2 regions of the Bacillus sp. 11B20 genome follow, and region 1 is predicted to be linked to the other one. Evidence: predicted binding sites of a transcription regulator. Region 1 holds the regulator's gene; the other holds the start of a gene.
The links. Region 1 encodes NrdR, which represses ribonucleotide reductase genes. Its sites were predicted from a motif close to AACACNATATATNGTGTT; they were not measured.

Region 1 (16,034 bases):
GACGATCGCTTCTTTTGAATTTGTCGCAAGCTTTCGAATTTCTGCTGCCACTACACTAAAGCCATTTCCATAGGAACCCGCATGTGCCGCTTCTATTGCCGCATTTAAGGCGAGCAGCTGGGTTTGCGAAGAAATACTATTAATGGTTGCCGCAATAGAGCTGATGGACTCTACCTGCTCCGTTAATCCTTTTAGCAAGCTCATATTTTGATCGGTTTCGTTTGCTATATGATTAAAGGATGTATTGACACTTTGACTATGCTGTATGCCAACTTCTGCTCGTTCCATTAATTTCGCAGACATCTCCTTTAAGTCTTCTACAACCTGTTTCATCGATAGTTCTCTCTCCGTAATATCTGTCGCCACTTTCACAACACCCACTACAGTTCCTTCTTCATCTCGAACAGGTGAATATGTCGCTTCAAGCCATAAGCTGCTGCCGTTTTTTGTGAACCGCTGTACTTTTTCCTGAAAGACTTGACCTTCTCTCAAACTCTTCCAAAACATATGATAGCTTGTGTGTTCTGTAATATGTGGAGGACAAAACTGTCTATGTTTAAGACCGATCATCTCTTCTTTAGAATATCCCATGGCTTTTGCAAAAATATCGTTCACCCATAGAACTTCACCTGTCACATTAAATTCAATCATTGCCAGCGAGTGCTCTAATGCACGAAGAACAGCTGATTGCTCCAATACTTGTGACGATAAAGTGTTTGTTGTTTGCTTCATCGATTTCATTCCCCCAATTTGTCTCAAACCAATAGTACATACTTACCCTTACTTTTGTACTATCTAAACGTCTCTTTTTAGGAATTGGATCACTAGTGGAGGATGTTTTCCAAAAAGAAAAAAGCCAGTGATCTAAAAAAGAATCACTGGCTGCTTCATTATTTTTTCGCTTCTGCTACTGCATGTTTCACAAAGGCTTCAAGATCCATTGTTTCTGAATCTTGTTCCCCATATTTTCTAACATTGACAGCGCCATTTTCTGCTTCTTGATCTCCGACAACAAGCATGTACGGAATCTTTTGCATTTGCGCTTCTCTAATTTTGTACCCAATTTTTTCATCGCGGCTGTCAAGTTCTACACGAAGACCTTCAAGCTGCAAACGTTCCTGCACTTTTTTCGCATAGTCTAAATGAACAGACGGTGAAACTGGAATGACTTGGAATTGTACAGGTGCCAGCCATGTTGGCAGAGCTCCTTTGTATTCTTCAATTAAGAAGGCAACGAAGCGTTCCATTGTAGAAACAACGCCTCTATGAATGACGACTGGACGATGGTGCTTTCCATCTTCTCCGATATATGTGAGATCGAAGCGTTCTGGAAGTAAGAAATCAAGCTGTACAGTGGATAATGTTTCTTCTTTTCCAAGAGCTGTCTTCACTTGTACATCAAGCTTCGGACCATAAAATGCTGCTTCGCCTTCTGCTTCATAATAATCGTGGCCAAGCTCGTCCATTGCATCCTTCAGCATCGATTGTGCTTTATTCCACATCGCATCGTCATCGAAATACTTCTCAGTATCTTCTGGATCACGGTAAGATAAGCGGAATGTGTAGTCATTCAAGCCAAAGTCTTGATACACTTCTTCAATTAAGCGAACTGTACGGATGAACTCGTCTTTGATTTGATCTGGACGAACAAAGATGTGTGCATCGTTTAATGTCATACCGCGGACACGCTGAAGGCCGGATAAAGCACCTGACATTTCATAGCGGTGCATTGTACCAAGCTCTGCAATACGAATTGGCAATTCGCGATAGCTGTGCGGCTCGTTTTTGTAAATCATCATATGGTGCGGACAGTTCATCGGACGAAGAACAAGATCTTCGTTGTCCATTTCCATCACTGGGAACATGTCTTCTTGATAATGCGCCCAGTGTCCTGATGTTTTATACAATTCAACATTCGCAAGAACAGGTGTGTACACATGCTCATAGCCAAGACGCACTTCTTTATCGACAATGTAACGCTCAATGACGCGGCGGATCGTTGCGCCTTTTGGCAGCCAAAGCGGAAGTCCTTGACCAACCTTTTGAGAATTCGCAAACAGCTTCAGCTCTTTTCCAAGCTTACGGTGATCGCGTTCTTTCGCTTCTTCAAGCAGACGTAAATGCTCATTTAAATCTTCTTTGCTGAAGAAAGCTGTTCCGTAAATACGCTGAAGCATTTGGTTGTTACTGTCACCTCTCCAGTATGCACCTGCAAGGCTTAACAGTTTAAACTCTTTAATTTTCCCTGTAGACGGCAAGTGAATCCCGCGGCAGAGGTCAAAGAATTCACCCTGCTCATAAATCGTCACAGCTTCACCTTCTGGAATCGCCTCTAACAGCTCAAGCTTCAACTCATCACCAATCGCTTCAAAGCGCTTTTTCGCTTCTTCTCTTGATACTTCAATTCGCTCAATTGGCAGATTGCTGTTAATGATTTTCTTCATTTCTTTTTCAATCTTTGGCAAGTCTTCAGGTGTGATGGCTACATCGATGTCCACATCATAGTAGAAGCCATTTTCGATGACAGGACCTACGCCAAACTGAACGTGATGTTCTTTTCCATACAGGCGTTTGATCGCCTGCGCTAGCAAATGGGCTGTGCTGTGGCGCATAATGTCGAGTGCTTCTTCACTTTTGTCTGTGATGATCTCGATTGTTCCACTTTCTAATAGCGGCGTACGCAGATCTATTTCTTTACCGTTCAATTTACCGGCAAGTGCTTTTTTCTTTAGGCCCGGGCTAATTGATGCCGCGATGTCTTCTGTTGTCGCTGTTTTGTCAAACTCCTTGACTGCTCCATCTGGAAATGTAAGTTGAATTTGTTCTGACATCTCTGGTCACTCCTTTTTTGGCAATATAAAAACCCCGCCCCCTGGAAAGGGACGAGGTTGAATAAACGGAATCGTGGTTCCACCCTTTTTCCCGTACTTGCAGCTTGCTTTTCATAAGCAAATACGGCTTGCGGTTCGATAACGGGAATTCCCGTCAGCCATTACTAAAAAGTTCACAGCTGATGTTCAAAGGTGGTAAAGCAAATGGTCCTCTGCTAGGAAGCTTTCAGCCGCGGCTTCCCTCTCTTTAAGCGGGTGTTCATTTGTTCATGTCCTTATCAATACGGTCTCTGTATGAAGTTACACCGTATTATAAAACGTTTTTTCGTGAAAATCAAGAAAGCTTTTCACTTTTCTTGTCGAAATGGTCATGTACAAATTGAACATTGTGCTCTTGGAATGAATGAGATGGGAACACCTCGACCCTTTCTTGAAAAATATTTTGAATCGTTTGCACCATCGAGTGACCTGTATCATTTGTAAATAGGTCAATTTTTTGCGGTGCAATGGAGACAAGCGGTGCAATCAGCTGCGAATCAATATACATTGGATGCTCTCTTACAAACTGTCTGTCTATGTATTGTTTTTGATCACGCTCAGAAGCGTAGCGAAATTCCCAAATCACCAGGCGGTCCTGATGCACAACATGTACTTTTTCGAGCCTAGGCTCTCTTGCCATCACATAGTCTCGAAGCGATTGAATGAAGTTTTGATACTCTTGCTCCATTTTGTATTCTTCAATGGACACTTCAACATAGTTCTTCAGCCTTCGATCATACTCTGACAGCCTAAATGTCATAAATGAACCAATTGAAAAAACACCTTGCTGTAAAGAAATTGCCTCAAGCTCCTTTTTTAAAAGGGCTTCTCTTGACGGCTCTTGCTGAATGCCGGGAATATCATCTAAGTCCCCGTTCATGATACTGTGAGCGATGGAAAGAATTTGGTGCTGCTCTTCGGGATCTTTAAATAAATAGGTGTTTTCAAGGATGCTGCGCATGCGCTCATTTTCTTTGCATTCCAAAAAAAAGTGAACCAATAATGGCCGCACAATGTGCTCAAGTGCTTCTTCTGATTCCTTCGCCTCTATGAGAAGCCGGTCTTTCCCTTGTTGAATTGACATGTGATGCCGACTGTCCAAGTGTTCAGCAAGATGTAAAAAAGCGGCGGTATCATATTCATCTTCAAAGATTATTTCAAGCATGTTTGTCCCCCCTAACGACATCTGTTACATATATATGGGGGAAACATAAAAAATAGACGCCTAAAATAAATCAGGCATCTTTCTTTTTAAAATGAGTGGAACGGAGATAAAGATCAAATAAATCAAACAAACAACCACTAAGGCGGCATAATTGCCGCTGACAAAGCTTGAGCCGAGAACATTTAACGCAATTGTACCCGGTATTAAGCCTAAAAAGGTGGCTGCCACAAATGCACGATAATTTGCACGTGAAGCAGCTGCCGCATAGCTGACGAAATCAAAATGAATCGGTGCAATACGCAATAACAAAATATAAAGAAATCCATGCTCCTGAATGCGGGACGTCACCGCTTTCAGCTTTCGGCTGTTTGATTCCGTTTCCTTCTTTTTTGCACGAAAGGTTGAAGCAATCATGAAGGAGCCTGTTGCCCCGGCTGTAGCCCCAATGAGGGCATAAATCGTCCCAAGGACACTGCCGAATGCCAAACCTGCCGCCAAAGAAAAGACTGTAATCGGGACGAGAACAAACGGGCGGAAAAGAGATAAGAAAAGAAAAACAAAGGGAGCCAGTATCCCAAATTGAAGCACCCAATTCTTCACATCTTTCGGCGCGAGCTGAAGATGCTGTTTATTCAGCCACCACAACGCAGCAGCAAGAATGCCAATCACAAGAAAAAGCAGCCATTTTCTTTTGTTCATTTCATTTGCTCCTCCTTCAGGTGACATACGTTTTTATAAATGACGGCGATTTTCTCCTTCGAGCAAGACCGGCTCTGCTAAATAGAGAATCCGTTCCATTAAACGAGCGGCTTTGACCTCTTCTTTTTCCCCGCGCTGTGAGTACGTAAAGTGATGCTTCAGCTCATTTGGTGAGAAATTAGAAGAGAAAAACGTCGGCAGCTGCTCTGCCATACGGTATTGTAAGATCGTACCGAGCAGCTCATCCCGCACCCAGCTTGTCATCGATTCTGCTCCAATATCATCAAGCATTAAAATCGGGGTGGATTTAACCATATTCAGCTTTTCTTCTAGCGTATGATCAGCTAACGAATTTTTTAACTCTCTCACAAATTCAGGCACGTAAACAAGGAGAGATGGGTATTCTTTCTCCGCTAGCTGCTGCGCAATGGCTGCCAGAATATACGTTTTTCCTACTCCAAATTTTCCGTGTAAATACAAGCCTTTTCCTTTTCCAGTCTCATCATAGCTTTGGAGGAATTGACCTACTTTTTGGATGACCTCTTGTCTTCCCACAACGTTCAGATCAGCGAACGTCGCTTGAAGGACATTTTGCGGAATATACATGCTTTTCATCAGCTCTTGCTGTTTTTTCTGTCTATCGAGCCGCAGCTTGACTGGACAAGGGGAATATTCAATATCAATACTCTGACCTTTGATTACAAGCTTCGGGTGATACCCATCTAAAATGGCATTGACGTTTTCGTCATCTAAGCAGTAAGAGCAGCCCTTCGACTGCTGCACATATTCAAAGAGCCGGTTCAAGCTGCGATTGATCATGTCTTCATGTATTTCTTCTTGATGCTTCTGTAAAAAGGCCTTCACATCTTCATCAGATAACACACTTTCTTTAATCTGATTGTATCTCACGCGAAAATCTACTCGTCCTTTTAGCTGTTCAAATGAACGACCGATCGGTTTCATCCCATCTCACCTCACCTTAATGTGCATTGTACTTTTTCATATTTTTAAACTGATCTAACAGTTTTTCTTTTTCTCGTTCGAGGTCTTCTGTAGACAGATTGTCCGTTTGCTCTTTTGCCGGCTGTTCTTTCGTTTCGGTTTCTTTCATCCAGTCAGGCAGTTTCTCTTCCCTGACGACTTTTCCTGAACCATATGTGCTGCGCTGCTTTTTCTGCTGCGCCCACTCCGTCATTTGTCTGTTCTCTTCTTTGGCAATTTTCATCGCCGCGGCAACGGTTTTGATTTTCTTTCTTACCCAATGAGCGGCGATTTTTTGCATGTATGTTTTCGACAGCTTCATATCTGTTTTGAGTAAGGTATAGTAGATGAGAACATTCATGACACCTGGCTCTAGCTGCTGCTCGAGCATGATATCTTCGACAATTCTTAAGTCGGCATATGTTGGCTCAATGCCATCTGCCATGTCTTTTAGCAGCTCTCTAGGCGAAATATGATCCAGCTTTTCAATCAATTTTGCATCTGGAGTATCCGCTGCCGGCGTCTTTGAAGCATCTTGCCGCAAGTGTCTTGGCTGTTTTTGATCAATCAGCTTTGGCTGTTCGCCTCTGTATTCAATTTGGTACCAGTCTCTTGCTGCTTTTCTCAGCTCTTCTGTTGAGATCATTTGATCCGAACCGCATGCACCTGCTACAATATTTTGCATTTGAAGCGGGGTGATGCCGTATACAACAGCTAACTTCTTAATTGTTTCTTTTACCTGCTTTGTCAAAGCCTTTCTTGGAATCATCATGTCAGACATACCCGCTAACAATAGATCGAAATCGAAGGATTCGTCTGAGAGCGGTGCCGGCTGACTCGATCCAACAGTCACATATTCATAGCCTTGATCAAGCGATGTCGCCTGATGAATCTCTTCTGTCATCTTGCGTTCGCCTGGCTGCAATACGTGAAAGACTTCTTCAAACGACCGTGAAATGTTCTTTGCTTCTGCAGGAACACCTGGGTAAGAGAAATAATCACGAAGCTGCATATATTTTGCTTTCTCTACACGATGGTACAGCAGGACATTCAGCATACCATCTTGGAAAAATTCATCCGGTCTTAGCGGCGGTACAAGCTCATATGTAAACAGTCTGCCTTCTTCCGTTTCCTGTTCATATGTGCGGAGTAAGCCGATTGCTTCAAGCTTTAAACGTTCCTCAAAAATATCATTTAAATTCGTCTGCAGCATGACCATGAGCTGCCGATGAGGTGCAGGTTTTCCCCACATACGATTTTGTTCCAGCTCTCCCCACAGCGTCATGTATAAGCTAAAAGCGGACATGCCAATAAGCGGCTGATATAAAAGAGTGATGAGCTGTCTATCGATGTCACCGAGCAATGAAGCGCTTTTGACGACATACGGATCGACGGCTAGCACTTCCTTCCAATGCTCTGTCATATGCTGATCCTCCCCATGAATTGCGATTGTTTCCATTGTACACTCTTTTTGCGTTTTACGCTTTACGCAGGAAAAAGAGCATGAAGAATCTCCAGCTCTTTTTAGCGTTCTTTCTTTAATAGATCTTTTAATTCATCAATAAAGACATTGATGTCTTTAAACTGCCGGTAAACCGAGGCAAACCTAACGTAAGACACTTCATCAATTTTCGCCAGCTCGTCCATCACCATTTCACCTACAAGCTCGCTTTTCACTTCTGACATGCCTTGATTGCGCAGTTCTTTTTCGATATTAAAGCAGACATCCTCCAGCTGCTTTAAAGCGACAGGACGCTTTTCACACGCTTTGATAAGTCCTCTCAGCATTTTTTCGCGGCTGAATTCTTCTCGAATTCCTTCTTTTTTCACCACAATCAGCGGTAATTCTTCTAATTTTTCAAACGTCGTAAAGCGATATTGGCAGCTTTCGCACTCTCTTCTACGACGGATGGATTTCCCTTCATCTACTGGTCTTGAATCAAGCACCCTTGTGCCAAGGTGCTGACATGTGGGACATTTCATATCATCAGCTCCGATCTATTCTTGGAAGTTGTTTGTCTAGTTCATCATAAAGGGACAGAACGGTCTTCTGACTATAGCCGAAATCTGTTGGCAGGGCCGTTTCTGTTGTTACATTAAAATCGACAGCTGTTTCAAAAGGACGAATTGAAATGACAGTCGCTACGAGAAAGGCTTTTTTCGGCAATCGTATGTTTGCGCTGATTTCACCTCGTTCTGCTGAAACAGATGTCACTTGATAGGAATCGTTTCGGGAAAGAATGGCTTCCACCGCTTGAAAAACTTGTGCATTCGTCGATTTGTAGTAATGGCTTTTCAGTTCTGACACTGGATGCTCGTCAGATGTTTCTGTATGGTTTGACATGAACCGTTTAAAATTTTGTCTTAAAATCATACACGTATCCCCTTTGCCATAATGCCTCTTTCTTTATTTTATAAAAAAAACCTTTGTTTTCCTAGAACAAAAGTATAGACAAGCTGGGGAATGTTGGATTTTTTCTCAAATAAAATATAAAAAGGAGCATAACACAAAGGCATTTAATGCTTTTGGCCAGCTCCCATTGCAATCTTTTTTATGTTTACAGTGCTTTGGCTTGTGCCTGTTTTACTTGTACAGGTCCCATGCCTCGAGGAATTTCGATGTTTTCTCTTGTTTCAGCACCTAATTCATCTCCGATATGATCTGCTGCAATATTCGGATCTAGGTCGCCGCAAGTATAAACATCTATGCTCGCATAACCATGTTCAGGAAAGCTGTGAATTGTCAGATGAGATTCAGAAATAATGACAACTCCACTTACTCCTTGAGGTGCAAATTTGTGAAAAGCAACCTCTCTTACCTCAGCTCCTGATTTCAAAGCTGCATTTACAAACGTTTTTTCAATAAAATCCATGTCGTTCAGTTTATCACAGTCGCATCCCCATAGCTCGGAGATAACGTGACGTCCGATTGTTTCCATCATGGACCCCCCTTTAAACAAGAATGAAAGAGTGAAGTTCTAAGCAGCCGGACCGGACATATACCACGGGGGAAAGTTAGTCCTAAGAGGTCCTAACCCTTTAAGTATACCCGAATGAGTCTGCGAACAAGAAGTTCACGAAAAATAGTATACTTTGTTTAGACCCATTTTGCAAGCTGTGTTTTTAGTGGGATTTTCTCTCATTTCTTGAAAAGGGACGATCGTCTTCTTCATTTCAAACAGCAGAAAGCTCTTTCATCTGTGCGCCGACAAATTTCACAAGGTCAACCACTCGGCATGAATAACCCCATTCATTGTCATACCATGCAAGAACTTTTACTTTTCTCCCTTCCATTACCATCGTTGTCAATCCATCAACGACTGCTGAGTAAGGGTTCGTGTTAAAGTCCGTAGAGACAAGCGGCTCATCTGTGTAATCTAAAATACCAGCAAGAGATGTTTTAGATGCATTTGAGAAGGCTGCATTGACTTCTTCTGCTGTGACATCTTTTTTTAAGTCTACAACAAGGTCAACCATCGACACATTGGAAACTGGCACGCGGAGTGCAAGCCCATGCAATTTCCCTTTCATGTGCGGAAGCACTAAAGAAAGCGCTTTAGCGGCACCCGTCGTAGTTGGAATAATGGACTGAGCACATGCTCTTGCGCGGCGCAGATCCTTATGCGGGTTATCGATATTTTTTTGATCATTTGTATAAGCATGAACCGTTGTCATTAACCCGTTGTCGATGCCAAATTCATCATCTAACAGTTTCACAACTGGTGCTAAACAGTTTGTTGTACAAGATGCGTTTGAAATAATGACGTGCTTTTCAGGATCAAGATCATCCTCATTGACACCCATCACAATCGTAATGTCTTCATTTTTACCTGGAGCTGTTAGAACGACTTTTTTCGCTCCAGCATCTATATGGCCCATCGCTTGATCTTTTGAATTAAATTTACCTGTTGCTTCAATGACGATATCAATCCCAAGCTCTCCCCATGGAAGCTGCTTTGGATCTCTACTATTAAGCAAAAGCACTCTTTTGCCATTTACAATCAAGGCGTCATCTTCTGCAGTCACATCACATTCGTAACGTCCATGATTTGTGTCATATTTAATTAAATGTGCTAGCGTTTCGGCAGGATAGCTTGCGTTCACCGCTACAATTTGAATTTGATCATCAAGCATTGCTTTTCTGAAGACCATGCGTCCAATTCTGCCAAACCCATTGATCGCTGCTTTTACCTTCATGAACAGGTCACTCCTCTATTATGTGTTATACTCAATAAATTTATTTATGAAATTAGTATATCACATTAGAATATAATTGCCAGTATATAAACGTATATTTTCTAAAAAGGGCTGTTCTTTTCAAAGGAAATAAGAATAAAGCATAAAAAAAGAAGAGTACGTGTATGTACTCTTACTTATCTGTATGTTCCCATTCATTTAATATGTTCTGCAATTGCTTTCTGATAAACGCGAGATCTTGTGTGTTCTCTATCACGCGGTCTGCTTTTTTACATTTCTCCTCAAGAGACTGCTGAGAGTGAATACGATTCAGTGCTTCTTCCTCGCTGAGATCATTTCGATTCATGAGCCGCGACAGCTGCAATTCAGGCGTTGTATACACCACAATGATGCGGTCGACGAGGCTTTCCAGCTGACTTTCAAATAAAAGCGGGATATCGAGGACAACGAAGGTTTCTTGCTGACTAACTCCTTCATCTCTCTGTTTGAGCATTTCCTTTCTCACTTCAGGATGAACAATCGCATTCAGCTGCTTTCTTTTCTCTTCATCAGAAAAAATGATGGCTCCAAGCTGCTGCCGGTTCAGCTCCCCATTTGGCAGGAGAACATCCTCGCCAAAGGTTTGAACGATTTGTTGAAGAGCTGGTGTACCTTTGGCAACCGCTTCTTTTGCAATGACATCTGCGTCCACGACCCGGATGCCCTGCTCTTTTATCATTTGCGAGACGGTGCTTTTTCCACTAGCAATCCCGCCTGTTAATCCAATGACAAGCGTCAATTGATTTCCTCCTTTACAGCTTCCACACCCCAATTAAAATGAGCAGAAGCCCTGGTAAGCATGCAAGCTTATCGATCCAGCGCCAATTTGCCAAGTAATGACCGGAACGAAGCCCTATACACACAAAGAGTGAGCTCATTACGGCCACAGTGATACTCATGACAATTGGTGAAAAGCCTAGAATCGCAGCGCCAATCCCTGCGCCAAATGCATCAATGGATAAAGCAATCCCAAGAAGCACTGCTTCTATTCCATTGATCGTCCCAGAACGGTCAATATCTGCACTTGTCGGCTTGCGCAAAATTTGAATGACAAGACCAAGTGACTGCACTTCCACATTAAGCAATGTCTTTTCATGAAGTAGCAAATCACGCTCTTTCGCTGGTTTGTAAAATTGATAAAGGACCCAAAGTCCAATGGCGATCAAAATGCCTCCACCAAGTTTATCTGTCACTGAGACAGGGAGGAATGTCGTCAGCAGGCTGCCAATCAGCATAGAAATGAGCAGCACAATCCCTGAACAGCATGCAATAATGACAATCGCTTTAAATGGAATCTTCATTTTACGAAGTCCATACGTAAAGCCTACAGAAAAGCTGTCAATGCTGACTGCAATAGCTAAAAACAGGAGCGAAATCGAAATCATACCTGAACTCTTCCTTTCTGTTCATGCAACGATGATCAAGAGTCTCTAGGCGTCCTTAGACTCTTCTTCACTATATGAAGAGCAGGTGGGCTGTGTGTCAGTCTACACCTTGCTGAAAAATGAATGTTTTTTATCGTATGCACAGCAAAAAGGAAGCATGCTGATGGCTGATTTTTATTGAGGACGTTTTTGGCAGGTTACACAAAAATGTGTGCCGCGCCCTCCGACTACTGTTTTCTCAATGATGCTTCCGCATGTTTGACAAGGCTCTCCCCGCCGGTCATACACAAGAAGCTGCAGCTGAAATGTTCCAATATCACCTTGTGAATTGATATATGAGCGAATCGTGCTTCCTCCTGCATCTACCGCTACTTGAAGTGTATCGATAATATGCCTGTGAAGCACTTTACACGATTCAAGGCTGAGCTGATTCGCTTTTGTTTCTGGATGAATGCCTGCTTTAAACAAAACCTCGTCTACATAAATATTACCTAGTCCCACGACAATCTTTTGATCAAGCAGCGCTGTTTTGACCACACGGGATGTTTTTTTCAATTGCTCCCATAAATATTCCGGAGTGAATTGATCATCAAAAGGCTCATACCCCAGCTGTGAGAGCGGGAGTTCCTTTTCCTCTTCACCCGGCTGAAATAAATGCATTGTGCCAAATTTACGCACATCATGATACCGAAGCTCAGTACCATCGGTAAATGTAAAGACGACGTGTACATGTTTATCGTATGGTTCATGCGCTTCATGTACACGGTATTTCCCTTCCATCCTTAAATGGGAGACCATTACGTAGTGGTCTAAATGAAAGAGCAGGAACTTTCCTCTTCTTTCAATGGTTTGTATCGTTTCTCCTACCATCCTTCTTGCGAACTCTTCCGGCTCCCCAGGACGTTTGATGATATTTGGCCATTTGATATCGACCGTTTCAATCGTTTTTCCTTCGACTAACCGCTTGAGTGTGCGCCGGACGGTTTCAACTTCTGGTAATTCCGGCATGCTCCTCGCTCCTTTTTCTCTCTCTATTATTTTGCGTCGTACCAAGATGGGCCTGAAGCAAAATCAACTTTTAGCGGCACATCTAGCTGAAGTGCATTTTCCATGACTTCAGGGACAATTTTTTCGAGTATGGCAATTTCTTCTTTCGGCGCTTCGAAGATCAATTCATCGTGCACCTGTAATAAAAGATTTGCCTGCAAGTTTTCTTCTTTTAACTTACGCGCCATATCAATCATGGCTTTTTTAATAATATCAGCTGCACTTCCTTGGATCGGTGTGTTCATGGCTGTTCTTTCCGCAAAGCTTTTGATATTAAAATTACGGCTGGTGATATCCGGGATATACCGTCTGCGTTTGAGAAGTGTCGTGACATATCCTTTTTGTTTCGCTTCCTGCACAATCTCTTCCATATAGGTTTTCACGCCTTTAAAGCTTGTTAAATAGCGTTCGATAAAGGCAGCTGCTTCTTTTCTTGTGATCCCAAGATTTTGAGATAATCCATAGTCACTGATTCCATATACAATTCCGAAGTTGACAGCCTTGGCTTGTCTTCTCATAGAGGAAGTCACTTCTTCTTCTGAGACATGGAACACGTCCATCGCTGTTTTCGTGTGAATATCCATATCTTGCGTAAACGCTTCGATCAAATTCTCATCCTGAGAAATATGAGCGAGTACACGCAGCTCAATTTGTGAATAGTCAGCAGCAAACATAAGCCAGCCTTCTTTTGATGGAACGAATGCTTGACGAATCTTCCGTCCTTCCTCTAAACGAATTGGGATGTTTTGCAAGTTGGGATCTGTTGAGCTTAGTCTTCCTGTTTGCGTGAGCGCTTGATTAAATCGTGTATGCACTTTATGTGTATCCTTGCGCGTTACCTTCATTAAGCCTTCCACATAGGTCGATTGGAGCTTTCCAATTTGGCGGTAATGCAGAATAGACCGAATGATTTCGTGCTTATCTTCAAGCTTTTCAAGAACATCCGCAGATGTCGAGTAGCCTGTTTTTGTCTTTTTAATAATCGGCAGACCTAATTTTTCAAAAAGAATCACGCCAAGCTGTTTAGGAGAATTGATGTTAAACGTTTCACCTGCTAAGCGGTGAATGGTTTCCTCATATTCTTTCAGCTTTTTCGCTAACTCTTCACCCATCTTCTCTAGGCGCTCAATATCTACCTTTACGCCAAGTGATTCCATTTCACCTAAGATGAGGGCAAGCGGCAGCTCTAAGTCTTCATACAGTTCATGTTGATCATTTTTTTCTAGTGCTTCAAGTGTTAAATCATGCAGAGCAGAGATCGCCGCTGCTTTTCGTCCAAGATGTTCCTTCAGTTCATCTTCAGGTGGGATCGCCTGCTTTGCTCCTTTTCCGTACACTTTTTCATCAGAAAATGCGATGTTCAGGCCGTATTCCTTCGCCACACTGGCGACGTCCTCATAGGATTTCTGAGGATTGACGACATAGGAAGCGAGCAGGACATCGTTATCGACACCTTTTAGATCGACATCGTGCCATCTGAGGGCGACAACTGCTCTTTTTGAATCGAAGACCCATTTCTTCTTCGTTTCATCCTGTACCCATTGTTTAAATGCATCTGATTGAAGTGCATCTTCTTTCGTGATAAAAAACGCACCGTTTTCATTATGGATCGCAAAACCGATCAAATCCGCTTCATGATAATTATCTCCAAGCTGTTCTACCACAAGGGCGGCGTGATCTGTCAGCATTTCATCCGTTACATCAGTCATTTTTTTCACTTCTAATGCTTCAACTTCGACCTGTTCACCTGTTTCTGGTGCTTCTCCTAGACGCTCTAGCAGCGTTTGAAAGCCTAGTTCTTTATAAAGAGAGATCACTTGATCCATATGAGGACCTTCATATGCGAGATCCTTGCTTGATACATCAATTGGCGCTTCTACAAGAATCGTTGCGAGTTGTTTACTCATCACCGCTTGCTCTTTATATTCTTCAAGCTTTTCTTTGAGTTTTTTACCACTGACTTCGTCAATATGTTCAAGCAGGTTTTCTACCGTTTCAAACTGCTTTAACAATTTTATCGCTGTTTTTTCCCCTACACCGGGCACCCCTGGGATATTATCTGAGGAATCTCCCATCAAGCCTTTCATGTCGATGATTTGATCTGGGCGCAGACCATATTTTTCTTCAATATGAGCCGGTGTGTAATATTCTACTTCTGTAATGCCTTTTTTCGTAATTGCTACCGTCGTATGGTCTGTTGAGAGCTGCGTTAAGTCCTTATCTCCTGAGAAAATTTTCACTTCAAAGCCGTCTTTTTCTGCCTCCACAGCCAATGTCCCGATAATATCGTCAGCCTCGTATTGAGGAAGCTCGTACCTTTTCACCTGATAGGCATCTAATAGTTCACGGATAAACGGCATTTGTTCTGATAGCTCTGGCGGCGTTTTTTGTCTTCCGCCTTTATATTCTTTAAATGTCTCGTGGCGGAACGTTGTTTTCCCCGCATCAAATGCGACGAGCATATGGGTTGGCTTCTCGTCCTCGAGCATCTTCATTAAAATCATTGCAAAGCCATAAATGGCATTTGTATGGACGCCTTTATCATTTGATAATAGCGGCAAAGCAAAAAAAGCTCGATAAGCGAGACTGTTTCCATCCACTAGTACTAATTTCTTTTTGTCTGTCATGTTTTAATCCTCCATCGGCTGAGCCATTTCAGCCGTCTCTTTCACACATTGTATCATCATTTTATCAAAGTTTATTTTGAAAAGAAAATAGTCGAACCTGCATAAAAAAAGGGACGAAAACAACAAGTGTTTTCGTCCTTACAAAATTGGCTCCTTGGATGAAGGGGTTCCTATTCATCCTACCAATGATTGTTTAACTAAACATGAATCCATTGTAAAGATCATGTAAATTTTAACGTGACATTCCTTTTTTCCCTATTTTGATTTCAGGCTCACTGTAAAAGTCGTTCCTTTGCCTTGTTTGCTATGGACTGAAATCGTCCCTTCATGCGCCTCCACAAGGTGTTTGACAATCGCAAGACCAAGTCCTGTTCCGCCTGAATTTCTACTTCTATCTTTATCAATTCGATAAAATCTCTCAAATATTCTTGGAATCTCTCTTTTCTTCATGCCGATTCCTGTATCTGCTACATCAAATTCATAGGCGCCTTTCCGCGGTCTTGCCGAAATGGTGACACTCCCTCCCTCTGGTGTATAGGTAAGAGCATTGTTGACGAGATTGAGGAAGATTTGCTTTAATCTCAGCGGATCTGCCATCACATAGACAGGCTCTTTCGGGATACGCACTTGTAATTGAATACCTTTTTCCGCAGCCTTTTGTTTTAAAAGGACTTCAATCTCTTGAATGATTTCTGACGCATTGGCGTCTTGAATATTTAGTTTGAAATGCTGCTGCTCGATTTTGGAAAGATCGAGTAAATCTTGAATGAGAGTTTCGAGTCGGACACTCTCTTTTAAAATGATGGAAAGGAATTGTGTCAGCGCTTCTTTGTCATCAATCGCTCCATCAAGAAGGGTTTCGGAGAATCCTTTAATCGACGTAATCGGCGTCTTTAATTCGTGAGACACATTGGCGACAAAATCTTTTCGCATCTGCTCGAGCTGCTTTGTTTCTGTCACGTCATGAAACACAAGGACAATTCCTTTCCATTCATCGTCTGTACTTAAAATTGGGACACCATCC
Region 2 (16,034 bases), on a different contig from region 1:
CCCTCTTTATATTTTTGCGCTCCTATCCCTCACCAAAGCACCTGCAGCCATACACCCAAAAGACGACTGTTCCCATCAAATCATCGTTTCCTCCGGATACGGCCGCCGCAGACCAGCTGCTATCCAGGCTCAGAATGTCCCTCTCGTATTGCCACATTCCTCAACACCTTTGTTCCGTATCCAGATACGCCATTGATAAGGGAAAGACGCGTCTTCCAATAAAAAATGCGGACACCAATCAAGGCACTTAAAGTGCTCAATAATCAGCGTCCGCAGGTTCTTCCTTCTGGACAAAATATTCACGTTCGTTTTGCTTGTCTCTATCATACGATGACCCACGCATGAAAAAAGGTCCCCATTTTATCCTCCTTTTTGTCGGCTTTTTCTCCGCATTACAAATAAAAATAGTGCCCATAAACATGGACACTTTGGTTCTATTATTCCCAAAACGCATCGCCTTCAGAATTAATATACTTCTGAAGAAAAGTTTCAAAATCTACATCAAGCAGCCTATATTCTAGACCGTCTTCAAATAGATAAAGGTTGGAATTTCCCTTATTTATCATCAAGTAGCACCCTTCAAAAAGAGCAGCAATAGCTGTTCCATCAACCTGATCAAAAAAATCATTAGACAACTCGGATTCGATTTCTTCTAAACTGAAAATGTGTAATCCTCCACCCACCTTGTTCCCAAAAACTATGTCTTCAAATATTCTTGCGCCATTATGTAGACATAAAAACTCTTTGAAATCGTCAGGCAATGCATGATGTTTCTTTTCAAATTGTTTTATATTTTCTTGATCGGCTGGAGCATTGAAGGTACAGCATTTTTCATAGACTTCACCGTCTACCGAGAAATTGATGGTGTTCTTCTCATCTAATTGATTTTCAAGCTTTTCTAATATCTGCACGATCCTACTCAATCTTTCACCTTCTATCTATATCCTCTCCAACAAGGAGAAACCTCTTGTTGATGCAACGTTCTTGTGAGTGCATATAAATTACCCATTTTATTATCTCCACCATATTCTAAAGGAATAACATGTTGAATGTCTAAACTAGACCAATCCCATTTAGAATCTCCGTATTTACTAATATACATCTGATATATTAATTTCGGATGTCCTTATCTCTCTTTACTCTATCTTCAGGCTTATACCATTTCATATTTGCTTTTGTTGGTGATGGTAATGATTTACCACTATGATTTCTCATCAATCCCTTGAAGTAATCACAATTGTTCAGATTTCATCCTACCACTCCTTGAAAGTTCATATGGAAATTTTCTTGTAATCTATCTAATTCTGAAAATCGTTTGTATTTTTACAAAAACACCCTTGAATTTTTTATAAAATATAGGATAATTAGGTATATCAAAATAAACAAGCGAGGGTTTTAAATGAGATTTAAAAAAATTATAACTTGTTCCGCGTTATCCTTTGCTTTACTTGTTTCTGCATCTCCTGCATTTGCTTCAACTTCTAATGCAGACAGCAACATGAGTCAAAAGGTAATAACTCCTCAAGCCGAGCTGAAAACTATTCATCTACATCTAAAAACCAATAAACAAAGAACTATCAAATGTTTCGGTGTCTTTAAATTAAGATGCTATAAATGGTGATTGTACTTGAACAGGCAAATATCAAGGTTGGTATTAAATGAGATAGGAGGGTGACTCCCTATCTCACTTTTAATTAGCTAACTTTAAAGTAAATACCTGCCATCACTATGCCTGTTTTAATAATTTCAGAATCATCAGCAATTAACTTATTTTTGATTTTTGACTGTCCCTATAGCAGGAATCTCCTGCTATATTATTTTGTATGAACTCGAGTAATTTAAGTTTGTAAATTGGGCGTCGTGTGTAGTGATTTCCGTTTTCCCGTAAATAGGTGTTTCAGCTAAAAACGTTTGATTGGAATGGCCATCTAGGATAATGAGTTTCACTTCTCCTTTGGTCATAAAGTTATTAATGGAAATAGTTGAATTTGTAAGTTATTCATGCGCAGAAGGCCTCCCAGTTATAATGAATTATCGAGATTCATTAAATCTGTAGCCTTGTGCTTTGGTTCTTTTTATTTGCCCCGAAGAGTTTGCAAATCATGTATACATATTTTAAAAAGGTTTTCGTCCCTTAAAAAGACAGGTCAACCAGCACCTTTAAATCAGCTTCAGTAAGTGCCTCATCCAAATTTTCCGCCCAAGACTTTGGAACAACCAAGGTTTTACCACTAAGGAACCTTACTAATGTCATCCTCGGCTACTTTAAGTACATAACCTGCTTTATTAAGTGTTTCTCTTTTTCCTTTCCTAGATGCTTTAATCCAGACTCCTTCTAAGAATTTGTTTTTCATCTGATAATTTTTCCATCCTTTCCTGATCCGACTGAGCAGTTCATATTTTTTAAGTGGTTCATAGAGGTGAACACTCTGTCCATCGTCTAAGCGATAGAGTAGGAACCATCGTTTTGATCGTTTGCGTGCCTTCTTAAGCATTCCCGTCAGAATCGTCTTTTACACTTTGAGAGGAATCTAAATTATTATCAGATGTTTCTTCCGTCTGTACCGGTTTACCTTCGTTAATCTGATCCTCCTTTCAATCCCACCACTTTACGTTCAATGTCCATGGACTTTTTCTTAAATCTTAGTTTTTTCTGCAGGTAAGCTCAATTCATCCTCTAACTGTTCCAGCTCATGATCAACAATAATGTGAACTACACTACTGTGATCTACTGATAATTTATAATCAGACACTCTACATTTGCAAATATAGCGGAGAATATCGTTTCACTTGAACTTCGTACCAATCATTTCAGCAAGGTTTTGAATACTTTTTTGAGACCTTCGTTGAAATTTCAAAGCCCCCTTTTTTCTGGGGTGAATTGTGGGTGATGGCTCCCTCAAAACAAAAACCCCCTGAAGCCAATGGCTTCAAGGGGGTTTATTTATTAATACTGAGACATATACTGATCGCGTTCCCATGGGTGTACTTGGGTTCTGAACATATCCCATTCAATTTCTTTTGATTCGATGAAGTGCTCGAATAGGTGATCGCCTAGTGCGTTGATCATGACTTCGTTTGATTTCAGCAGCTCGAGTGCTTCTGCAAGTGTTGCAGGTAGGTCAGCGATGCCGTTTTCAAGGCGCTCTTCTTTGTCCATGACATAGATGTTTCTGTCGATTGGTGCTGGTGCGTCTAGTTTGTTTTTGATTCCGTCTAGACCTGCTGCAAGTAATACGCTTAGTGCAAGGTATGGGTTTGCAGATGGGTCTACGCTGCGCACTTCTACACGTGTGCTGATGCCGCGTGATGCCGGGATACGGATCAATGGGCTGCGGTTTTGTGCACTCCATGCTACATAGCAAGGTGCTTCATAGCCAGGTACAAGACGCTTGTATGAGTTAACCGTTGGGTTTGTGACTGCTGTAAAGCTTGTTGCGTGCTTGACGATACCTGCGATAAAGTGTCTAGCAGTCTCGCTTAATTGTAAATCTGCTTTTTCATCAAAGAATGCGTTTTTACCATTTTTGAATAATGATAGGTTACAGTGCATACCAGATCCGTTTACACCGAACAATGGTTTTGGCATGAATGTCGCATGAAGACCGTGTTTTCTCGCAATGGTTTTGACAACGAGTTTGAATGTTTGAATGTCATCACAAGAACGGATTGCGCCTGCATATTTGAAATCAATTTCGTGCTGTCCTGGTGCTACTTCGTGGTGAGATGCTTCAATTTCAAAGCCCATTTCTTCAAGTTCTAGCACGATATCACGGCGGCAGTTTTCACCTAGATCTGTTGGTGCAAGGTCAAAGTATCCACCTTTATCGTTTAGTTCAAGCGTTGGCTCGCCTTTTTCATCTAATTTAAATAAGAAGAATTCTGGCTCAGGTCCAAGGTTAAAATCACTAAATCCTAGTTCTTCCATTTCCTTTAAGATACGCTTTAAGTTGTTACGCGGGTCTCCATCAAACGGTGTCCCATCTGGCTTATAAATGTCACAAATAAAGCGTGCAACTTTACCTTTTTCTGCTGTCCAAGGGAAAATAACAAATGTGTTTAGATCTGGGTATAGGTACATATCTGATTCTTCGATACGTACGAATCCTTCAATAGATGAACCGTCAAACATACATTTGTTATCGAGAGCTTTTTCTAACTGGCTCACAGGAATCTCAACATTTTTAATTGTTCCGAGAATGTCTGTAAATTGCAGACGGATGTACTTTACGTTTTCCTCATTTACTAATTTTACGATATCTTCTCTTGTGTACTTTGCCATTTCGTAAAACTCCTCCCCTACAAAAGGTAAAATGTGTATAGCAATGCTTTTGCTAATTGGTTAACGGAAGAACCTTGACATATCCCCCTGCCTAAAGGTCGTCCCTTGTTGGAAACGTCCAGCCTGAATGAGTTCCTTCTTCAGTAGCTTCCTGAGTTCATCATCTGACAAGTTGTGCTTAGCTGTGGTTTTTTCCTCCGTCTTTTTATCAGACGATGGATTTTCTGCCTCAGCTTTGGCAAAAAGCTTTTTGATTCCTGCCATGTTTACACCTTGTTCGATGAGGTTTTTAATTTCTAGTAATTTATCAACATCATGAAAAGAAAATAATCGGCGGTTTCCATCACTTCTTGCTGGAAATACTAAACCATTTTCCTCATAATAGCGAATTTGTCTTGCAGATAATTCTGTTAGCTGCATGACAATCCCAATTGGGAATAAAGGCATTGAGCGGCGAATGTTATCACTCATCTCAACTGTCTCCTCCTCTTTGCTTAAATTTATTATATGTCATGTTATATTATGTGTCAACACCATGTTAGGAATATTAACATGATTTTTTTATTGAGCAGGCACTTCAATAAAACCTTGATCCAATAAGGCATCGACAGCACTGCAAATCGCATTTTTCACATGGGCATACGTGAGACCACCTTGCACGTAGGCAGTATAAGGCGGTCTGATCGGACCATCGGCTGATAATTCGATACTGGCACCTTGTACAAATGTGCCCGCTGCCATAATGACATCATCCTCGTAGCCCGGCATATAGCTTGCATGCGGTGTGACGTGACTGTTAATCGGAGATGCATACTGGATTGCCTGACAGAACGCAATCATTTTTTTAGGATCTCCAAATTCGACAGATTGAATCAAATCCGTTCTTTTCGCATTCCATGCTGGATTTGTTTGGAATCCGAGCTTCTCAAGAAAACGAGCCGTAAATACTGCGCCTTTTAAGCTTTGAGCCACAACATGCGGCGCCAAGAAAAAGCCTTGATACATTTCCTGGAGCGCATACAGCGATGCACCCGCTTCACTGCCGATGCCCGGAGATGTCATTCGATAAGAGCAAGCTTCGACCCATTTTTCTTTTCCAACGATGTAGCCGCCTATTTTGGCAAGGCCTCCGCCTGGGTTTTTAATAAGTGAACCGGCCATGAGATCAGCTCCGACATGACACGGCTCTTGTAATTCAGTAAATTCACCATAACAGTTATCTACAAACACAATGATTTCTTCATTTATCTCTTTCACAAATGAAATCATTTGCTCAATTTCTTCTATAGTAAAGGATGGCCTCGACGCATAGCCTTTTGAACGCTGAATGCCGATCACTTTTGTTTTAGAAGAAATCGACTCTTTTACTTTGTCGTAATCGACTGATCCATCTTGAAGCAAATCAATGGCTTTGTAGTCAATCTGGAAATCTTTTAATGAGCCTGTCCCTTCTTTCCCGCGAATCCCGACAATTTCTTCTAGCGTGTCGTATGGTTTTCCCGTCATGTAGATCAATTCATCGCCAGGTCTCAGCACACCAAATAAAGCAATGGAAATCGCGTGTGTGCCGGAAATGATCTGCGGACGGACAAGGCCGCTTTCTCCTCCGAAGACATCCGCATAAATCTTTTCTAACGTGTCTCTCCCCATATCATCGTAGCCATATCCAGTTGTTGGATTAAAGTGAGAGTCACTGACTTTGTGCTTGCGATAGCTTTCAAGCACCCGCCACTCATTTTGTTCGCTCGTTTGATCAATTTGCTGATGCACGTGTAAAATCTCTAGTTCTGTTTCTGCTGCTGCTTTTTCTAAAATACTGCCGTGTTTTAATGTGTGAAACATCTTGATTTAATTCCTTTCCAACATATACTTCTTGATTTGACCTAAGATGGTCTGATCCTCACCACTATATCCGGTGATGTCGTAAATCTCTGCTTCTTTTTGAAATTCTAGTGATTCCACAAGCGTTTCTGATTTTAATGCGGAGATAAGCTTCCCTTCATACGCTGGAATCTTCACATGATATGGCTTTAAAAAGGCTTTTTTCAGCTCAGCCATAATATCCGCTTTTAACCTTTTTACATCTTCTTTGCGTCTAGCACTGATTAATATATGGCGATGCTTTGAAGATGGGATGAAATCTGGTCTGATTTGATCTTCCTTATTATAAACAGTCAGCATTGGAATACGGTCCGCTTCTAATTCTTCTAAAAGCTCATGAACCGTTCGTTCGTGTCCTTCATAATCCTCATTAGAAGAGTCGATGACATGAAGCAAATAGTCGGCTTCCTTCACTTCTTCAAGGGTGGAACGAAATGCGGCGATCAGTGTTGTCGGAAGGTCTTGGATAAAGCCAACCGTATCCGAAATGAGCACACTGTAGCCAGATTCTAATGTCATCTTACGTGTCATTGGGTCAAGTGTCGCAAACAGCAGATCCTCTTCATGACTATCTGCTTCTGTTAATTGATTAAACAAAGTTGATTTTCCGGCATTCGTATACCCGACAATGGCAATTTGGAACACACCATTTTTCTTTCGGCGTTCCCGGTATCTTGTTCGATGTTCTTTGACTGCAGATAACTGCCCGTTAATTTCGTGAATGCGGTTTCGAATATGGCGTCTGTCTGTTTCAAGTTTTGTTTCACCTGGACCTCTTGCGCCAATTCCGCCTCCCTGTCTTGAGAGGCTGATCCCTTGTCCACTTAGTCTCGGCAGGGCATACTGAAGCTGGGCAAGCTCTATTTGCAGTTTCCCCTCTCTTGTACGGGCTCTTTTTGCAAAGATATCTAAAATCAATTGCGTACGATCAATAATTTTTACATCTAAAGCAGTCGCCAAAGCTTTTAGCTGGCTTGGAGAAAGCTCGTCGTTAAAAATAATGACATCACATTCGAGTTCCTCGCAAAGCACCTCAAGTTCTTCTACTTTCCCTTTACCGATATATGTTGCGCTGTCTTGTCTATTTCTCTTCTGCGTCATCACGCTGACAGCTTCACCGCCAGCCGTTTTGGTTAAGGAAGCTAATTCTTCCATTGAGTATTGAAAGCGTTCATCCGTTACATGCGGCAATTGACAGCCGACAAGGATCGCTTTTTCTGTCATTTCATGTTCATTCAACGTCAGTTGTTTCCTTTCTGTACTTAAGTTTTCAGTAGTACCATCATACCAAACAGATCACACGTATACCACTATTCGGATGGTTTATTTTAGTGACTCTTTATAAAAAGGATACGCCATTTCAAGAAGGCGTATCCTCTTTCATTTGAAGATCGTGACTTTTAATGGTCAGCAAATCTTTTTTATCATAATGATCCACAAGAAGCAGTCTCATCGCCTGGGTTCGTATGGCCTTTTCAATGGTGTTTCGTACAAACCGGCCATTGCTGAACTTTGCCGGGCTCGTGGTACTTTTAATGTGCATTAAATAATCCCGCAGCTTCCATTCGGCTTCTTGTGTAAATACATATTCTCTGTCTGCCATCATTCGTTTAGCAATATCCATGAGTTGATCGACTGTATAATCAGGAAAGCTGATGTTGATTGGAAATCTTGATTGCAGACCGGGGTTTAAAGAAAGAAAATGATCCATTTCCTTGGAGTAGCCAGCTAAAATTAGAATGAATTCGTGCTGTTTGTCCTCCATATGTTTTACAAGGGTATCAATCGCCTCTTTTCCAAAATCCTTTTCTCCTCCGCGTGCAAGAGAATAGGCTTCGTCAATGAACAAAATACCGCCTAGTGATTTTTTAATTAAATCCCTTGTTTTTTGCGCTGTATGACCAATGTACTCTCCAACAAGATCACCGCGTTCCGCTTCGATTAAGTGACCCTTTGAGAGCACATTCATTTCAAAGAAAAGCTTCCCGACAAGTCTTGCAACTGTGGTTTTCCCTGTGCCAGGATTTCCTTTGAACATCATATGAAGCGCTTGTTTCCCTACCTTCAACCCTTGTTCCTGCCGTTTTTGATTAACAAAAATCCAAGCATAAATCTCTTTTATGTTTCGTTTCATTTCATCCATACCGACAAGGCTGTTCATTTCACGCTCTATTTCCCGTAAGATGCTGTGTTTTGCCTCATTTTTCTGCAAGGCTTCTAGGTATTCTGCCTCTGAGTCTGCATCAACCAATACTTGCTTTTGTCCGTTAAGTATAATATTGATTTGGCCGTTGTTTTTATATGTGACAGCTCGCTCCAACGTATTCACCTCTCGCTCTTCTCTCTTTATTCTATTCGGGTGGAGCTGTAATCGTGACAATCGCCCGCTTAAGCCCAAGTTTGCTGTCAAAATGACCCGAGATACCGAATATTGTAGGGATTTGTGCGGTTTCCCAGGAAATGATGTGCTATTTCCATTGTATTCATCCCGTTTGGGCGGACAAACCAACAATTTGTTTTTTCTTAGAAAAATGTAGCTTTTTGATCACAAATGATGCAGAAAAGAGTCTCAATGATTTCCGCATTTTGTACAGGCAATTCTTCTATTTTCTCATAAAATAAAGACGAGGTGATGAATAGATGGTGAAAATTTTTATTGATCCTGGCCACGGAGGAACAGATTCTGGAGCTAGTGCTAATGGACTTTTGGAGAAAAATATAACACTTCAAATCGCGCTTTTACTGAGAGACATTTTGATTAGTGAATATGATGGGGTTTCTGTCCGCTTAAGTCGTTCAACTGACCAATCCGTCACTTTGTCCCAGCGTACGAATGCAGCAAACAGCTGGGGAGCTAACTATTTCGTATCTATTCATATTAATGCTGGCGGGGGCACAGGGTTTGAAAGCTATGTGTATCCTGGCGTTTCAGCACCGACCACCACGTATCGCAACGCCCTTCATGATGAAATTGTCCGCTCAGTTGATTTTGCTAACCGCGGCAAGAAAACTGCGAACTTCCACGTTCTTCGAGAAACTTCTATGCCCGCTATTTTAACAGAGAATGGTTTTATTGATACGACAGCCGATGCTAATAAGCTCCGCAACGCAACCTTCCTTCAAGGCATCGCTCGCGCTCATGCGACTGGTCTAGAAGAAGCCTTTCAATTGAAAAAAAAAGCAAGTAATCTTTATAAAGTGCAGGCAGGAGCTTTCAAAGTGAAAGCCAATGCAGATGAATTAGCAGCCACACTTAAATCCAAAGGCTTTGACGCATTTGTTGTATTAGACGGAGGTATGTTCCGAGTACAGGCCGGGGCTTTCCGTACAAAGCAAAATGCAGATGACCTCGTCGCAAGATTGAAGCAGGCCGGTCATGACGCATTCGTTTTCCAATAATCCGAAGCTGTTGTAACGAAACAAACCGGCTCAAGTCTTCTGCTGAGCCGGTTTGTTGTGTATTTATTTACGCTAAGATGTTGACGACAAATTGAGACCATGTTTCAAGACGATCGAAGTATTCAGGCTTTTTCAAATCGGCTGTTTTCATCCATTTTCCTGAGATTTGATCTGTTTCTTTTACTTCTACATGAGCACCTGGAGATAGTTCAAGCGCTGATAACAGTCCAATGTGCACACGGCCGACACTGTTGTCATCGTCATTGATTAATCCAAGGGTTTTCATTTCAAGTTTGTCTTCTTCTTGAATTGAAAGTTCTTCGTCCAGCTCACGATCCGTATTTTCTTTTAGAATCTCAGCAAAGTTTTTCCCTTCAACGAAATTCATATGCCCCCCAAAGCCAAGAGATAACTTATGATGTAAGCGAGTCTCTCCTCCGCCTTGAAGTCTTTCGTATACATATACTTCGTCCTCACGCTTAATCACAACATAAGGAATCGGCTGCTTGAAGTCAGGATTTTCTTCTGCATCGCCTCTTCGCATCTGCTCGAAGTGCTCTTCGATTTCTTTCATAATGGTGCTGATTGTTTTCTCTTCACTGTTCACACCATTAAACGCAAGTGTTTCATTTTGGAACACGCGCGTACGCGGTGCAACTAAAATGATTTCGTCCATTTTTCCCATGTTCGGTAACCTCCAGTATGTAACACATTGTTAGAAATGGCAAAAAGCCAAAACGAGTGATGCGTTTTGACTTTTACGCTTTCCTTATGATTCATCTCCAAAGAAGAAGTCGTCATCTTTTAACGGCTCAACTGTTGCTTTTTTGTAGCCGTTCCCTTTCATTGAGAAGAAGTCATGCGACTTTGTTTTTGTATTGAGTCCGTTCAATACAATAGGGTTAATCTCTTCTTCTTCAAAATAAGGGGCAAATCCAAGGTTCATTAACGCTTTATTGGCATTGTAACGAATGAACTTTTTCACATCATGCGATAAATTGACTTGGTCATAAATATCTTCAGTGTAATGAAGTTCATTTTCATAAAGCTCGTTCAAGAGGTCAATTGAGAAATCATACAGCTCTTTTTGCACATCAGGTGTTTGTTTGTTGTAAATTTCTTGTGCTAATAATCCAACGTACACACCATGAATCGCTTCATCACGCAAAATTAAGTTGATGATTTCACCGCTTTGCATGAGCTTTCCTTGCCCATAGAAATATAGCGGGTAGTAAAAACCACTATAAAACAGGAAGCTTTCTAAATAAACAGAAGCCACCATTGCTTTAAAGAGAGAAATAGGATCGTCCTTTTGAATCGAACGGTATAAACTGACAATCATATCTGCTTTCTTTTGCAAGAATTTATTCTTTTTGACCCATTCAAACACTTCACTGATCGTTTCAGTTGGTGCGAGTGTCATGAAGATATTGGAGTATGATTTCGCATGTACCGCATTTTCCATCATTGCCATAAAGTTGAGTACAGCTTTACGCTGATGGCCGTCCACATGTTCAGCCACAATCGGCATCCCTGTATTTCCTTGTTCTGTATCAAGTAAAGTCAATCCAGCAAGTACCTTCATGTACGTATCTCGCTCTTTTTCACCTAAATATTTCCATGTTAAGAGATCTCCGTTTAAGGAAATCTCTTCTGGAAGCCAGAACTGCTTCACATTTTGGTTGTAAAACATTTGTGTAAAATCGTCTTCGTGTTTTGACCAGTTGGCTGCATCATAAATTTTTGTCACGTTAAACTCTCCTTTAATCAAACAACACAAGAAAGACAGCCTTCCTGCCCTGTATCCTTCGTTCTTGCATAATAAAGTGTCTTAATGCCTTTATGGTGTGCATAAAGATCGATGCGGTTTAAATCACGCGTTGTCATCGTATCTTTCAGGAATAGTGTAAAGCTGATTCCTTGATCGACGTGCTGCTGAATTGTTGCGATCATATCGACCACTTTAAACATGTCCATATCGTACGCTTCTTTATAGAAGAACCAGTTTTGCGCTGATAGACCTGGCATTGGGTAATAGGTTTTGCTGTTGCCGTATGTTCTTTCTTCGATACGTTCCATAATTGGCATCACAGAGGCTGTTGCCGATTGAACATAAGAAATGGAACCTGTTGGTGCAATACATAAACGATAGCTGTGATACATGCCATTTTCCGCTACAAATTCTTTGAGTGCTGCCCAGTCTTCTTTTGTTGGAATGTGCATGCCTTCAAATAGTGCTGATGCTTTTTCTGTTTTTGGTGTGAAATCATTTTCCACGTATTTATTGAAGTACTCACCAGTTGCATAGCCAGAGCCTTCATAACGATGGAATGTTTCTCCTTTTTCTTTCGCAAGCTCACTTGAGCGTTTAATTGAATAATAGTTCACCATCATAAAGAACGTATTTGCGAAATCTCTTGCTTCTTCACTTTCATAGGCAATTTGGTTTTGAGCTAAATACCCATGAAGGTTCATCGCACCAAGTCCGATTGACTTCATCGCTTTGTTCGCTTTTCGAACAGCCGGTGCATTGCGAATGTCTGTTGTTTCAGACACAAGCGTTAGTGAGTCTGTTGCAAGCTTAACCGTTTTTTCGATCGATTTGTTTTTCATGACATTCATGATATTTAATGAACCAAGGTTGCAAGAAATATCAAGACCGATTTCATCTTCTTGATCATAGTCCGTGTAAGAAGAAACCTCTGAAGCCTGAAGCACTTCTGAGCAAAGGTTTGAGAATTTCACTCGTGAAATATGGTTCAAAGCATGCTCTCTGTTTACATTATCTTGGAACATGATATATGGATAGCCTGATTCTGAGCGTAGAACAGCCAATTTTTCAAGAAGCTTTCTCGGATTGACTTTTTCTTTTTTAACTTTCGGGTTTTCTACAAGCTCGTCATACATTTCTTCCATGTCCATCTCATCAAGATGCTGTCCATATTCTTTATAGACTGTGTGCGGATAGAAAGTGTAAGCTGTTTTATCTTCTCTAGCAAGCTCGATAAATTTATCCGGGATGACGACTCCAATGGACAGAGTCTTCACGCGAACATCTTCATCTGCAGAGATTTTTTTCGTATCTAAGAAATCATTGATATCTCTGTGGAAAATATTCAGGTAGGCACTGCCTGATCCTTGTCTTTGCCCCATTTGATCTGCATATCTGAATGCATTATCAAGAAGCTTCATCACGCCGACGACACCTTTTGTCGCGTTTTCTACATCTTTGATTGCTTCGCCTTTTGCACGAAGTTTTGACAGGTTCAAACTGACGCCGCCGCCTAGTTTTGACAGCTGCATTGAAATATCAATCGCTCTTGAAATATCGTTTAGTGAGTCATTCACTTCAAGCAAGAAGCAGCTCACAAGCTCACCGCGTCTTTTACGTCCAGCGTTCAAGAAGGTTGGTGTACTTGGCTGGTACTCTTGATTGATCATCAGTTCTACAAACTCAAGTGCTTTTTCTTTATCCCCACCCGCAAAGAAAAGTGCTACAACTGAAATGCGGTCTTCATAGCGTTCAAGGATTTTCTTTTTATCATTTGTTTTCAGTGCATAGTCATTGTAAAACTTAAATGCACTCATAAATGATGGGAATCTAAATTTTTTGGCATATGCAGCTTCAAAGACTTCTTTAATATCTGCCATGCTGTATTGTCTTAAAAATTCTTCCTCATAGTAGTCGTTTTCTATTAAGTAATCAATCTTCTCTTCTAGATTGTGAAAAAAGACCGTGTTTTGATTAATGTAATCTACGAAATAACTATGTACAGCTTCTTTGTCCTTATCGAACTGAAACTTTCCTTCTTTTTGAATCATAATTTCGTTATTTAATTGTATCCACTTTGGAACCTGATTTTGTGACAATTCTTTCTACCTCCTGTGTAAACAATTCAACATCCCTTTTTGTTCCGCTTAGTTCAAAGGTGTGCAAAATAGGAACTTGATATTGTTTAGAAATCGTATCGGCGCTTTTTGCAAAATTATCTCCCCACACTTTGTTGCCACTCACCGCAACACCTAGTAAAAGGTGAGCATTTTTTTCTAAAAAGGACTGAGTGGTACTAGGGACTTGTCCAAATCCTGTCGTAAAGGTGACGAGAATAAACGGCGTATCCAAAAACTCTTCTCCAGTCAATTTTCGTTTGTCTGTAAAAGGGGTCTTGTCCAAAAAGCGTTGAACATTTCCTGTTTTTGAATCAAATACGATTTGAATCAATTCCATCACGACCTAGTTTTTAGTATTGTTGATCATTTCGCTATTCACTATATATAGTATACTATGTTTTTTCAAAACACAACATATAGATGTTCGAAACGAAAAAAATCAACCAACCCGGCCGAACCTTCATAGCCGAACTCGTACGTTCAAATAAATAGAGCAGAACAGGATCTAAAAATAGACTGCTCTACTCCCTATTCAACTGAAACCGCAATCTATCATAACACGAAAAAAAATCGCTTAGTAGACTAGACTTTTTGTTTTATTTTTTGTAGGCATCGCACTGTAAATCTTCTGACACTTCTGTAATTTCCACTTCAACACCTAATTCTTTTAGCACCGCTTCAAGCGCAGAGACGATTGAAGCTTCTCTCACTAATTCTTTCCCATTTACAGAAACACTTGTTCCATATTCGAAACAGGAATCGTCTTCACAAGTTTGTTCCCAATGATTAATTTTAATTTTATGTGTCATGAACTCATCCTTTTCTGTCTAGATGTCTGATGCATGATTATAGTGTAGCGGCTTCACATTCATTTGTAAATTTACGTGCTTACTCTTCATCATCAAGACCATCATCATATTCTTCTTCATCCCATTCATCTATGTATTTCGTTGTAACGAGAGTCAGTTTTCCCTCTTTTTCATCAAATCGGTACACATGTACTTGATCATCTTTCACAACAGCAAAGTGATTATTTTTTAGTGCAGCAGATGATGGTAAAACTCCATCTGCATTTTCATGAGAATGGTTATTCCAACTTTCTTGTCTCGTTTCAATGTTTGAGATAGCACACGATCCAAACAAGACTACAATTCCAATCAAAAGGAGGATCACTCAAATCCTTCTTAATTCAAGCTCTGCATTTTCCATATGAATCCCCTCACCCTTCTAATATCCAATAAGGAATTATACGGAAAATTGGCAGAAAAGTTTCATTGCATACAAAATAGCCCCTCTGCACTGACAAAAAACGTAGCGGGTTCGGCCGGTTTATTCGCAGAGGCATGGGGCTATTCAATACAACCTATCCTATTCTAATTCCAGATTTACATTCTTTTGAGGTGCAAATGTAGAAATGGCGTGTTTATAAATAAGCTGCTGCTTTCCTTCTGTTTCAAGCAGCACCGTGAAATTGTCAAATCCCTTCACTTGACCGCGAAGCTGAAAGCCATTCAGTAAGAATACTGTGACAAATGTATTGTCTTTGCGGATCTGATTCAAAAACTGCTCCTGAATATTAATCGGTTTCATGTTTCGTCCTCCTTGATTCTGATAACTACAGTTTCGCTTTAAGTCCAAGCTTTCCTGCTATATATGCGAAAATTTCCTCTTTTTTGTCTGAAAAGTGGCAAGGTGGTGTCATATCAAACCAAGTGACCGCCATTTTATTACGGAACCACGTGAACTGACGCTTCGCATATCTACGGGAATTTTGCTTTAATTGCTGGATGGCTTCATCAAGTGAGCAGTCACCTTGAAAATAGGTATACAGCTCTTTATAACCAATGGCTTGAACAGACTGACAATCCTTCAAGCCTGATTGATAAAGTGCTCTCACTTCTTCAATTAAGCCCTCATCTATCATCATATCAATTCTTTGATGAATGCGCTCGTACAAAAGCTCTCGATCCATTTTCAGCCCAATGAAGGCTGTATCATAAAGAGGAACTTCTTGATGCCCGTTTTGCATTTCCGACATTTTCTGACCTGTTGTATGGATCACTTCCAGCGCCCGAATCACGCGGCGGACGTTATTCGGATGAATAGCATTTGCCGCATCAGGATCTACTGCCTTTAGCTTTTCGTGCAGCAAAATCGCGCCGTGCTGCTGTTCAAACAGCGCCATTTCTTCTCTAAAAACAGGATCACTTTTCTCATCCGTAAATGTGTAATCATATAAAACAGATTGGATATAGAGGCCTGTTCCGCCGACAATCATTGGCGTTTTCCCTCTAGCGGCAATCTCTTTGATTTTCGAACGAACCAGCTGCTGAAATTCAGCTGTCGAAAAAGATTCGTCCGGCTGTTTAATATCAATTAAATGGTGCGGGATGCCATTCATTTCTTCGGGAGTGATTTTAGCTGTTCCGATATCCATCCCTTTATAAATCTGCATAGAATCCCCGCTGATAATCTCTCCATTAAATGCTTTGGCTATATCAATGCTCAATTTGGTTTTGCCGACAGCCGTCGGCCCTACTAATACGATTACTGGCTGCTTCGCTTTATTCATAACATCACT

Region 2: a site for NrdR is predicted at 13,828-13,845, ahead of nrdI (class Ib ribonucleoside-diphosphate reductase assembly flavoprotein NrdI). Genes of this name have one in related genera too.

What each region holds. Positions count from the first base shown of each region.
Region 1 covers NZ_JBLZWZ010000008.1:710,269-726,302, forward strand. Annotated here, with positions in the region: gene ACN6NB_RS13040 (methyl-accepting chemotaxis protein) at 1-732, opposite strand, end outside; gene thrS (threonine--tRNA ligase) at 891-2,831, opposite strand; T-box leader at 2,876-3,122, opposite strand; gene ytxC (putative sporulation protein YtxC) at 3,166-4,035, opposite strand; gene ACN6NB_RS13055 (TVP38/TMEM64 family protein) at 4,096-4,734, opposite strand; gene dnaI (primosomal protein DnaI) at 4,768-5,697, opposite strand; gene dnaB (replicative helicase loading/DNA remodeling protein DnaB) at 5,714-7,138, opposite strand; gene nrdR (transcriptional regulator NrdR) at 7,240-7,698, opposite strand; gene ACN6NB_RS13075 (hypothetical protein) at 7,703-8,089, opposite strand; gene speD (adenosylmethionine decarboxylase) at 8,274-8,654, opposite strand; gene ACN6NB_RS13085 (glyceraldehyde-3-phosphate dehydrogenase) at 8,890-9,912, opposite strand; gene coaE (dephospho-CoA kinase) at 10,085-10,690, opposite strand; gene ytaF (sporulation membrane protein YtaF) at 10,704-11,336, opposite strand; gene mutM (DNA-formamidopyrimidine glycosylase) at 11,511-12,344, opposite strand; gene polA (DNA polymerase I) at 12,371-15,010, opposite strand; gene pnpS (two-component system histidine kinase PnpS) at 15,266-16,034, opposite strand, start outside.
Region 2 covers NZ_JBLZWZ010000007.1:811,169-827,202, reverse strand. Annotated here, with positions in the region: gene ACN6NB_RS08410 (SMI1/KNR4 family protein) at 438-923, opposite strand; gene ACN6NB_RS08405 (XtrA/YqaO family protein) at 1,810-1,980, opposite strand; gene glnA (type I glutamate--ammonia ligase) at 2,948-4,282, opposite strand; gene ACN6NB_RS08395 (MerR family transcriptional regulator) at 4,343-4,753, opposite strand; gene ACN6NB_RS08390 (methionine gamma-lyase family protein) at 4,844-6,124, opposite strand; gene hflX (GTPase HflX) at 6,131-7,402, opposite strand; gene spoVK (stage V sporulation protein K) at 7,524-8,483, opposite strand; gene ACN6NB_RS08375 (N-acetylmuramoyl-L-alanine amidase) at 8,804-9,562, shown strand; gene ACN6NB_RS08370 (hypothetical protein) at 9,630-10,247, opposite strand; gene nrdF (class 1b ribonucleoside-diphosphate reductase subunit beta) at 10,332-11,312, opposite strand; gene nrdE (class 1b ribonucleoside-diphosphate reductase subunit alpha) at 11,330-13,432, opposite strand; gene nrdI (class Ib ribonucleoside-diphosphate reductase assembly flavoprotein NrdI) at 13,392-13,784, opposite strand; gene ACN6NB_RS08350 (hypothetical protein) at 14,050-14,262, opposite strand; gene ACN6NB_RS08345 (YmzC family protein) at 14,342-14,626, opposite strand; gene hfq (RNA chaperone Hfq) at 14,822-15,043, opposite strand; gene miaA (tRNA (adenosine(37)-N6)-dimethylallyltransferase MiaA) at 15,069-16,025, opposite strand.